3 regions of the Streptomyces sp. NPDC055749 genome follow, and region 1 is predicted to be linked to each of the others. Evidence: riboswitches for the same ligand, from Rfam matches in the RefSeq annotation. Region 1 holds a riboswitch; each other region holds the start of a gene.
The links. A riboswitch is a leader RNA that binds a small molecule or an ion and turns the genes downstream of it on or off. The one in region 1 is predicted to bind cyclic di-AMP.
Positions count from the first base shown of each region.

Region 2: another riboswitch for cyclic di-AMP. It lies ahead of ACWGO0_RS08055 (transglycosylase SLT domain-containing protein); the one in region 1 lies ahead of ACWGO0_RS35350 (transglycosylase family protein).
Region 3: another riboswitch for cyclic di-AMP. It lies ahead of ACWGO0_RS11400 (NlpC/P60 family protein); the one in region 1 lies ahead of ACWGO0_RS35350 (transglycosylase family protein).

Region 1 is NZ_JBSHFH010000083.1:6,278-9,530, reverse strand. Features, by position in the region: gene ACWGO0_RS35360 (cytochrome P450 family protein) at 1-20, shown strand, start outside; gene ACWGO0_RS35355 (transglycosylase family protein) at 140-1,111, shown strand; cyclic di-AMP (ydaO/yuaA leader) riboswitch at 1,402-1,573, shown strand; gene ACWGO0_RS35350 (transglycosylase family protein) at 1,577-2,287, shown strand; gene eno (phosphopyruvate hydratase) at 2,606-3,253, shown strand, end outside.
Region 2 is NZ_JBSHFH010000008.1:25,050-28,302, reverse strand. Features, by position in the region: gene ACWGO0_RS08065 (APC family permease) at 1-690, shown strand, start outside; gene ACWGO0_RS08060 (carbon-nitrogen hydrolase family protein) at 697-1,557, shown strand; cyclic di-AMP (ydaO/yuaA leader) riboswitch at 1,916-2,071, shown strand; gene ACWGO0_RS08055 (transglycosylase SLT domain-containing protein) at 2,074-2,877, shown strand; gene ACWGO0_RS08050 (GNAT family N-acetyltransferase) at 2,984-3,253, shown strand, end outside.
Region 3 is NZ_JBSHFH010000011.1:152,664-155,916, reverse strand. Features, by position in the region: gene ACWGO0_RS11405 (hypothetical protein) at 1-190, opposite strand, end outside; gene ACWGO0_RS11400 (NlpC/P60 family protein) at 324-1,526, opposite strand; cyclic di-AMP (ydaO/yuaA leader) riboswitch at 1,525-1,690, opposite strand; gene pcrA (DNA helicase PcrA) at 1,950-3,253, shown strand, end outside.

The DNA of each region.
Region 1 (3,253 bases):
ACACTCCGTCAACTCTGTGACTTTCACGTGATCTCCGCTGCATCGACTTGTGACACACGTTCGAGTCCCGCTAGGTTCACCGTTCACCACAGCAGTCACATAACAGCAGTCACTTGTCAGTCACACGGAAGGCAATCCCATGGGCTCCGCGAACGGCAGACACCGTCGCCCTCGCCAGGCACCCGCCATCGTTGTCGCCGCAGGCGTGACGGGATCGGCCATCGCCATCCCGCTGCTCGGTGCGACCGGTGCGCACGCCGCCGACGCCTCGACCTGGGACCGGGTCGCCGAGTGCGAGAGCGGCGGCATGTGGAGTGCGGACCTGGGCAACGGCTACTACGGCGGCCTGCAGTTCTCCCAGGACACCTGGTCCGCGTACGGCGGCTCGGCGTACGCGGCCCGTGCCGACCTCGCCAGCCGCTCGCAGCAGATAGCGGTCGCGGAGAAGGTCCTGGAGGACCAGGGCCCGCAGGCGTGGCCGAGCTGCGCGGTGATTTCCGGGCTCGCGCTGGACGGCGCCCTGCCGGGTGTCGACCCGGGCGGCGTTCCCTCCGCCGAACCTTCGGACGGGCTGTTCCCGTCCGAGGATCCGTCGGGCGAAGCCACGGATGAAGCGGCGGACGAAGCGAACAACAAGGACGAAGCCGATAAGTCCGGCAAGCCCGGCAAGGGTGACGCGACGGACGGCACGGCGGAATCCGGGGACTCCGGCTCGTCCGCCTCTCCCGCACCGTCCACCACGCCGTCTCCCGATGCGTCCGACGCCCCTGCGGGCACGGACGAGGGCGGCGGCAAGCACCGCGGCACGCCGGCCCCCGAGGCGACCCAGGACGCGGACAAGGGCAACGGGCGCGACTCCGGCGGCCGACACGCCTCGCGCGGCGACGGCGAGGCCCGTGACGCGGGTACGGCGAGCCCCGACGGCGACTACACCGTGCGGCCCGGCGACAACCTCTGGGCGATTGCTGACGCACAGAAGGTTCCCGGCGGCTGGACCGAGCTCTACGAGGCCAACAAGGGCGCGCTCGGCTCGGACCCCGACCTCATCCTTCCCGGCCAGAGCCTCGATCTGGGACAGCAGGGCGGCGCGGAGAGCTCCAAGCGCAACTGATCCAATTCGGGAAAACGCCCCAAAATCGGGGGTAGTTCAGGGACCTATGTCCACTTATGCGTAAGTGAGACATGGGTCTCTTTGCTTCAACTGGCGTGTCGCGTCCGGCTGTCCCGCCCGCGCCCCTTCCGACCTGCGGAAACGTTCATTCCGCTGAGGCAAGTAAGGCACGAATGGCCGGTATGTCCCTCTTTGAATGTCGGGGTTGCCTATGTTTACGGTCGGAACCGCTCGCACCGCGGGCCCCGTCGACCGTCACGCCGAATCCTGCCGTCGGTCGAAGGGAACAGACGCGTAAAGCGCCGTAGGCAGGAGCGGGGGACCCAGGTAAGCGCCGGGCCCGATCGTCGAGAGACGACCGAGGACCGGCTTGGGGTGAAGTCGCACGCAAGGACGTGCGGCCGGGCAACTCACTTGGCCCGAACCCGACAGCTCACCTCGTAGGCGTCGGTGAGGAGAAGCTCCATGCTGTTTTCCAGCAAGGCCAAGCACCGCCGCCCGTCCAAGGCCGTCCGTGTCGCCACGCTCGCCGGTGTCGCCGGTGCCGCTGTCGCCGTCCCGCTGATGGGTGCGACCGGCGCCTCCGCCGCCTCCGTCTCCACGTGGGACGCCGTCGCCCAGTGCGAGTCCGGTGGCAACTGGTCCATCAACACCGGAAACGGCTACTACGGCGGTCTGCAGTTCTCGCAGTCCAGCTGGGCCGCCGCCGGTGGTACGCAGTACGCGTCCCGCGCCGACCTGGCCAGCAAGTCGCAGCAGATCGCCACCGCCGAGAAGCTTCTCGACATGCAGGGCCCGGGCGCCTGGGCCTGTGCCGGTGCCGGCAACCTCACCAACGACGGTGTGGACCCGGGCGTCGACACCTCCTCGGACAACGGCGACGAGCAGCCGCAGCAGCAGGCCCAGCCGGAGCGTCAGGCCGAGCAGCCCACCACGCGCAGCGAGCAGCGCACCGCCCCGAAGACCGAGGCGCCGAAGACCGTCACCACCCCGACCGGCGAGAAGGTCGAGAAGGGTGACGGCGAGTACAAGGTGAAGACCGGCGACACCCTGAGCAAGATCGCCGAGAAGCACGACGTCAAGGGCGGCTGGGAGAAGCTGTTCGACCTGAACGACGACATCGTCAAGGACGCCGACCTGATCTTCCCGGGCCAGCAGCTCCACCTGACGAAGTAATACCTGGGATTCTCCTCCCCCCGGGAGGGTGTCCGGCGGCATCCCTCCCCGCTCTGCTCCCCGACCCGGTGCGCTCTCCCCCGTGCGCGCCGGGTCGGGGTCTTTTCCGCACGCGTGTGTGACGTTGATCGTTTCAAGTGTTGTAGTTACTGGCCAGTAAATTTCTGGCCCTTTGACCGTGAATGCATGCCCTTGGGTCCTTTTTCGTCCCAGGGGACGGGCGCCGGGCGGGCCAACGGGGCCCAGCCGGATAGGCTCGTGCCGCAAGGCCACAGTGACCCTGCACAACCAGTGTCAGATCCCAGAAGGAGATGCCTCGTGCCGTCCATCGACGTCGTCGTAGCCAGGGAAATCCTCGACTCCCGGGGCAACCCCACGGTCGAGGTCGAGGTTGGCCTCGACGACGGCAGCACGGGACGTGCTGCTGTTCCGTCCGGCGCCTCCACCGGTGCGTTCGAGGCCATTGAGCTTCGCGACGGTGACCCCAACCGCTACATGGGCAAGGGCGTGGAGAAGGCCGTCCTCGCCGTCATCGAGCAGATCGGCCCGGAGCTCGTCGGGTACGACGCCACCGAGCAGCGCCTCATCGACCAGGCGATGTTCGACCTCGACGCCACCGAGAACAAGGGCTCGCTCGGCGCGAACGCCATCCTCGGCGTCTCGCTCGCCGTGGCCCACGCCGCCTCGGAAGCGTCCGACCTTCCGCTCTTCCGCTACCTCGGCGGCCCGAACGCGCACCTGCTGCCCGTTCCGATGATGAACATCCTGAACGGCGGCTCGCACGCCGACTCCAACGTGGACATCCAGGAGTTCATGATCGCGCCGATCGGCGCCGAGTCCTTCTCCGAGGCCCTGCGCTGGGGTGCGGAGGTCTACCACACGCTGAAGAAGGTCCTGAAGACCAAGGGCCTGTCCACCGGTCTCGGTGACGAGGGCGGCTTCGCGCCGAACCTGGAGTCCAACCGC
Region 2 (3,253 bases), on a different contig from region 1:
TCCTTCGCCGGCACGGGAAGTTCGGGGCTCGGGCTCGGCAACGAGGAGACCGCCGCCGACGTCCTCACCGGCCTCGCACCCGCCGTACTCGGCGACTCCCTGGCCAAGCTCGTGCAGCTCGCCATCGCAGTCTCGGCCGTCGGCGCCCTGCTGACCTGCACGGTCTCCACGCCGCGCGCCACCCTGTCGATGAGCGCGCACGGCGCCCTGCCGGCGGCCTTCGGCCGCATACACCCGCGCTTCCGGACGCCCGCCTTCGGCACGGTGTTCTTCGGTGCGGCGGCGGCCGTCGCGCTGACCCTCCTCACCGTGGTCTCCGCCGACTTCCTCGGCGACGCCGTCCTCTCGGTGGGTCTGCTGATCGCCTTCTACTACGGCGTCACCGGATTCGCCTGCGCCTGGTACTTCCGCGGGCATCTGCGCCGCTCGCCCCGTGACCTGCTGGTCAAGGGCGTGATGCCGGTCGCGGGCGGCCTGATGATGCTGGCGGCGTTCCTGCGCAGCGCCTACGACATGCTCGACCCCGCCTACGGCTACACGTCCCTGGGCGGCGTCGGCGGCGTCTTCCTGCTCGGCGTCGGCTCCATCGCCCTCGGAGTCGTGGTCATGCTCCTCATCCGCTCCCGCCACGCCCGCTTCTTCCGCCACGGCCGTACGTCCGTCGCCACCCCGCTCGTCACGGAGAACTGAACCCTCATGCGCACACTCGCCGTCGCCGCCGTCCAGACCACTCCCGTACCGCACGATCTGCGCGCCACCTGGGACCGCTTCGCGGACCGGGTACGCGCGGTGCGGGACACGTTCCCCCATGTGCAGCTCGTCGTCGTGCCCGAGCTGATGCTCGCCGCCGAAGCGCCGCTGCTCCAGGCCCGCGCCGACTGGATGCGGGAGGCCGCCGTGGCGATCCCGGGCCCGCTCACCGACCGCGTCTGCGCCCTGGCCCGCGAGACCGGCCTGTGGCTGATACCCGGCAGCCTCTACGAGCGGGCCGACGACGGGAACACGTACAACACCGCCATCGCGGTCTCCCCGGCGGGCGAGATCGTGGCCCGCTACCGCAAGATCTTCCCCTGGCAGCCCTACGAACAGACCAGCCCCGGAAGCGAGTTCGTCGTCTTCGACCTGCCCGGAATCGGCCGCGCCGGTCTCGCCGTCTGCTACGACGGCTCGTTCCCCGAGACCGCCAGACAGCTCGCCTGGCTCGGCGCCGAGGTGATCCTCCAGCCCACGCTCACCACGACGCGGGACCGGGACATGGAGCTGGTCTGCGCGCGTGCCAACGCCTGGACCAACCAGCTCTACGTCGTCAATCTCAACGCGGCCGACCCGGCAGGCGTCGGCGCCAGCGCGATCGTCGACCCCGAGGGGACCGTGCGCCAGCAGGCGGGCCCTGGCGAGGAGGTCCTGGTCGACGTCCTCGACCTCGACACCGTCACGCGGGTCCGTACGTACGGTTCCGCCGGCCTCAACCGTCCGTGGGAGCAGCTGGCCCGCTACGGCGAGCGGATCCCCCTGCCGATGTACGGGGGAACGTTCCGGCCGACCCCGCACCACTGAGCCGCACACAAAGAGCAAAAAGATTGATATGGGCTAATTCGGACTTATCGAATTAATTAATACCCAGAGCCCGTAACGCACTTTTCACCCGAACCGCGAACATCCCCTCGGAGCAAATCGCCCTTTTCGGACCCAGTGGCCAGCGTCACGTCCGGGACGCCCGAAGCTCCGACGCCTCACCCGCATCCCTTCTGCGAGAAGAGAGTTGGCTTCGCGGTTCGGGTGAATTCATCGGCTTTCCCGCTCATCGATCTTGTAAATGAATTGTGATCCGGAATTCGGGACTTGTCCCCTTCGGTGTTTCTCGCCTACGGTCACCGTCAATCCGGATGGAACGCCGAATCCTGCCGCCGTCCGGAAACCGGACCTACTCACGCCCGGCAGGAGCGGGGGACCCAGGTAAGTTGCCGATCCGTTATCAGGAACGGCTTGGGGTTAAGTCGCATGCACATGCGGCCAGGCATCTCCAGCCTGAACCCGACAGCTCACCTCGCAGGCGACGGAGAGGAATTCGCCATGCCCTCGATGGGTAAGCACCGTCGTTCCAAGTCCAGCCCGCTGACCCGCGGCCTCGTCGCCGTCACCGCAGGCGGAGCCGTCCTCGCCCTGCCCGTGATGGGCGCGACCACCGCCTCCGCGGCGCCCGCACAATCGGTCGCCGCCGAAAAGGCAGTGGCACCGGCAGCCGTCCCTGCCAAGGCAATTACCGCTCAGAAGGCCGGGATCGTCAGCTATTCCGTCGTCAAGGGTGATTCCCTGCACAAGATCGCCGATGCGCATTCCCTGAGCGGCGGCTGGAAGAAGCTCTACAAGGACAACCGCAAGGCCATCGGCGACAATCCGTCCCTGATTCGCCCGGGTCTGAAGCTGACCGTGGGCGCCGAGGCCACGGCCAGGGCTTCCGGTGCGTCCGCCGACCGCGCCGACCGTTCCGAGCGGACGAGCACGCTCGCCGCGAAGACCGCCGCCCCCGCCCCGAAGGCCGCGAAGGCGACGTACACGAACGACCTCGACGGCTGGATCAAGGAATCGCTCGCCGTCATGGCGGAGCACGGCATCCCCGGCAGCTACGAGGGCATCCACCGCAACATCATGCGCGAGTCCTCGGGCAACCCGCAGATCGTCAACAACTGGGACTCGAACGCCGCCAAGGGCACCCCGTCCAAGGGTCTCCTCCAGGTCATCGACCCGACGTTCCAGGCGTACCACGTGCCCGGCACGTCGACGGACAGCTTCGACCCGGTCGCCAACATCACCGCCGCGTGCAACTACGCCGCCGACAGGTACGGCTCCATCGACAACGTCTTCGGCGCCTACTGATCCGCTGACATAGGCCACGGTTCACAACTGCCGGGTGCCGAGGGTCCGACTGGCCCTTGGTACCCGGCAGTTCCGCGTCCGCACGCCTCGTGGAAGACTCGCACCCATGCCCGAACTCCAGCTCCTGCGCCACGACCACGCCACGGCCCTGCTCGCCTTCGAGCAGGAGAACCGTGCCTACTTCGCGGCTTCGGTTCCGGACCGCGGCGACGAGTACTTCGCACATTTCGACGCACGGCACAGCAGCCTCCTGGCCGAACAGGCCGAGGGGCTGTGCTACTTCCATGTGCTGGTCGGCGATGCGGACGAGGTGCTGGGCCGGGTGAACCTGGTGGACGTGGCGGACGGTTCCGCCGACCTCGGCTACCGGATCGCC
Region 3 (3,253 bases), on a different contig from region 1:
GCCGGGCCGGGGTGTAACCCCGCCAGGGCTCCGGGGGCGCGGGCTCCTCGCGCATCCGCCGGGCCACGTCGCGGGCACGCGCCGAGGGCTCCTTCGGCGCGTCCGCCGGGACGTCCGCCGATTCCCGCAGGAACCGCTCCCACTCCTCGTCAGGCACGGACGAACCGTCCCGCTCCCCACCCGCGTTCACGTCCAACTCCCTTGACCCTCAAGTTTTTCGCATGATCGCACGGGAGTCCGGGAGGGGAGCGCGCGGTTCGAAGGGGCGTGGGGCCTCCATGGGCCGGGCGCCTGTCACGCGGCCCGGCCCATGGAGGGCCGTGTCACGCCGGCCGTACGCTGCCGTAGATCGGCATGTAGTAGATCGACTCCTCGCGCACGTTCGCCCCCGGCTTGGGCGCGTGGATCATCATGCCGTCGCCCTTGTAGATGCCGACGTGGCTGATGTCGTCGTAGAAGAAGACCAGGTCGCCCGGCTGCAGATCCGCCGTGGCCACCCGTGTGCCGACCTCGACCTGATCCCAGGTGGTACGCGGCAGATCGACGCCCGCCGCCTTCCAGGCCGCCTGCGTGAGACCCGAGCAGTCGTACGAGGAGGGGCCCGTCGCCCCCCAGACGTACGGCTTGCCGATCTGGTCCCGCGCGAAGGCGAGGACCTTGTCCGCCTTGGCGGCGTAACCGCTGTCCGCGTCCGAACCGCCGCCGGTCCCGGTCCCGGTGTCCGTGCCGGTCTCGGGCTGTTCGGCCTCCTGCGCGGCGTCCTCGGCGGCCTCCTTCGCCGCCGCCTCCTCCTGGGCCTTGCGCTCGGCCTCGGCGGCCGCGGCCTGCTGGCGGGCCAGCTCCTCGGCCTTGCGCTTGGCCTCCGCCTCCTTCTTGCGCTCCAGCTCGGCGAGCCGAGCCTTCTCCTCGGCGGTCAGCTCCGACAGCAGGGTGCGCGCCTCGGTCAGCTTCTCCTGCACCTGCTGTTTGCTGCTGCGCAGCGTGGTCTGCGCCTCGGTGAGCGTCTCCAGGCTCTTGGTGGCCTCCGCGCGCTTCTTCGCCGCCTCGTTCTGCTGTGTACGGAAGTCGGCGACCGTCTTCTGCTGCTGGCTGGTCATCCGCGCCATCAGCTGGTCCTGGTCGAAGTACGACTGCGGGTCGTCCGCGAGGAAGAACGTGGCCGTCGGGGCGACGGCGCCGCTCCGGTACTGCGCCGCCGCGAGCTGGCCCAGTTCGCGGCGCGTCTCGTTCAGCTTCTCGGCCCGCTTCGCCGCGGCGTCCAGGAGCCCGTCGACCTTGGAGCGCTGCTCGGTGGAGGCGGACTTCGCCTTGTTGTACTGCTGGGTCGCGGTGCCCGCCTGGCGGTAGAGGTCGTCGACCTTCTGCTGTACGTCCTCGATGCTGGGCCGGGGCGCCGCGGGCGCGGCCGTCGCGGTCTGCGTGGAGAGCAGAGTCACAGAGGCCAGTGCCGCCGTCGTGAGCCCGACGCCGGGTGAGGTGGTGCGCATACGGGTGCGCGGTTTGCGATGCGACGCCAAGGCCGGCATCTCCTTCCGTGGACCGCCTACCGGGTTAGCTGTCGGGTTCGGGCGGAACGGAAGGCTGCCCTACGGTCCAAGTGGGGGTCGCGGACCGATTCACCCCGGTGCTGCTTGTGGGTCCCCGGTTCCGAACGCCCGCGAGGGCAGCCCGGATTCGGCGTGGGTGCCCGCTCGGCGTGGTTCGCCTCAAGGGGGTACGGGCCACCCGTCGGAGCACGCTAGCCAACCCGTGGTGTCCCTGTGAAGGTTGATGTTCGATATGCCCGATACATTTTCGTGACCTTGGTGAAATCGATACGCGCGGCCCCGGCGAGACCTCCGGTTCCCTCACCCGGAGTGGCTGACCCGTCTCCGTACGCGCATGTCCGCGGGCCGTCCTGCGGAATGCGGCCCCGGGGTGTCAGTGGGGCCGCCTAGACTCGTCAAGCGATGAGCAGCCTCTTTGACGACAGCTTCCTGACCGGCCTCCAGAACTCGGAGGAAGGCCCCCCGCCGCCCCCCGAGGACCACGCACCCGAAGCGGTGCCGGAGGGTCTCTTCGAGGGCGTCTTCGACGCGCCCCCGCCGCCCCGCGAGGGGTATTACCGCGACGGCGCCCCTCGTCCGGTCATCGACGCCGCCGCGCTGCTCGACGGGCTGAACACCGAGCAGCGTGCCGCCGTCGTGCACGCCGGTTCGCCGCTGCTCATCGTCGCCGGCGCCGGATCGGGCAAGACCCGGGTGCTCACCCACCGGATCGCCCATCTGCTGGCCGAGCGCGGGGTGCACCCGGGCCAGATCCTCGCGATCACCTTCACCAACAAGGCCGCGGGCGAGATGAAGGAGCGCGTCGAGCAGCTCGTCGGACCGCGCGCCAACGCCATGTGGGTCATGACCTTCCACAGCGCGTGCGTGCGCATCCTGCGCCGCGAGTCCAAGCGCCTCGGCTTCACCTCGTCGTTCTCGATCTACGACGCCGCGGACTCCAAGCGGCTGATGGCGCTGGTCTGCCGCGATCTGGACCTCGACCCGAAGCGCTACCCGCCGAAGTCGTTCACGGCCAAGGTCTCGAACCTGAAGAACGAGCTGATCGACGAAGAGACGTTCGCCGGACAGGCCGCCGACGGTTTCGAGAAGACCCTCGCCCAGGCGTACGCGATGTACCAGGCGCGGCTGCGCGAGGCCAACGCCCTGGACTTCGACGACATCATCATGACGACGGTGCACCTGCTCCAGGCGTTCCCCGACGTCGCCGAGCACTACCGCCGCCGCTTCCGGCACGTCCTGGTCGACGAGTACCAGGACACCAACCACGCGCAGTACACGCTCGTACGGGAGCTGGTGGGCCCGTCCGGCGAGGCCGACGCCCCCGCCGAGCTGTGCGTCGTCGGTGACGCGGACCAGTCGATCTACGCCTTCCGGGGTGCGACCATCCGCAACATCCTCCAGTTCGAGGAGGACTATCCGGACGCGACCACGATCATGCTGGAGCAGAACTACCGCTCCACGCAGACGATCCTGTCCGCGGCCAACGCGGTCATCGAGCGCAACGAGAGCCGCCGCCCCAAGAACCTCTGGACGAACGCCGGCACCGGCGCCCGGATCACGGGGTACGTGGCGGACACCGAGCACGACGAGGCGCAGTTCATCGCCGACGAGATCGACCGGCTCACGGACGCGGGCGACGCCAAGGCGGGCGACGTCGCCGTCTTCTACCGTACGAACGCGCAGTCCCGTGTCTTCGAAGAGATCTT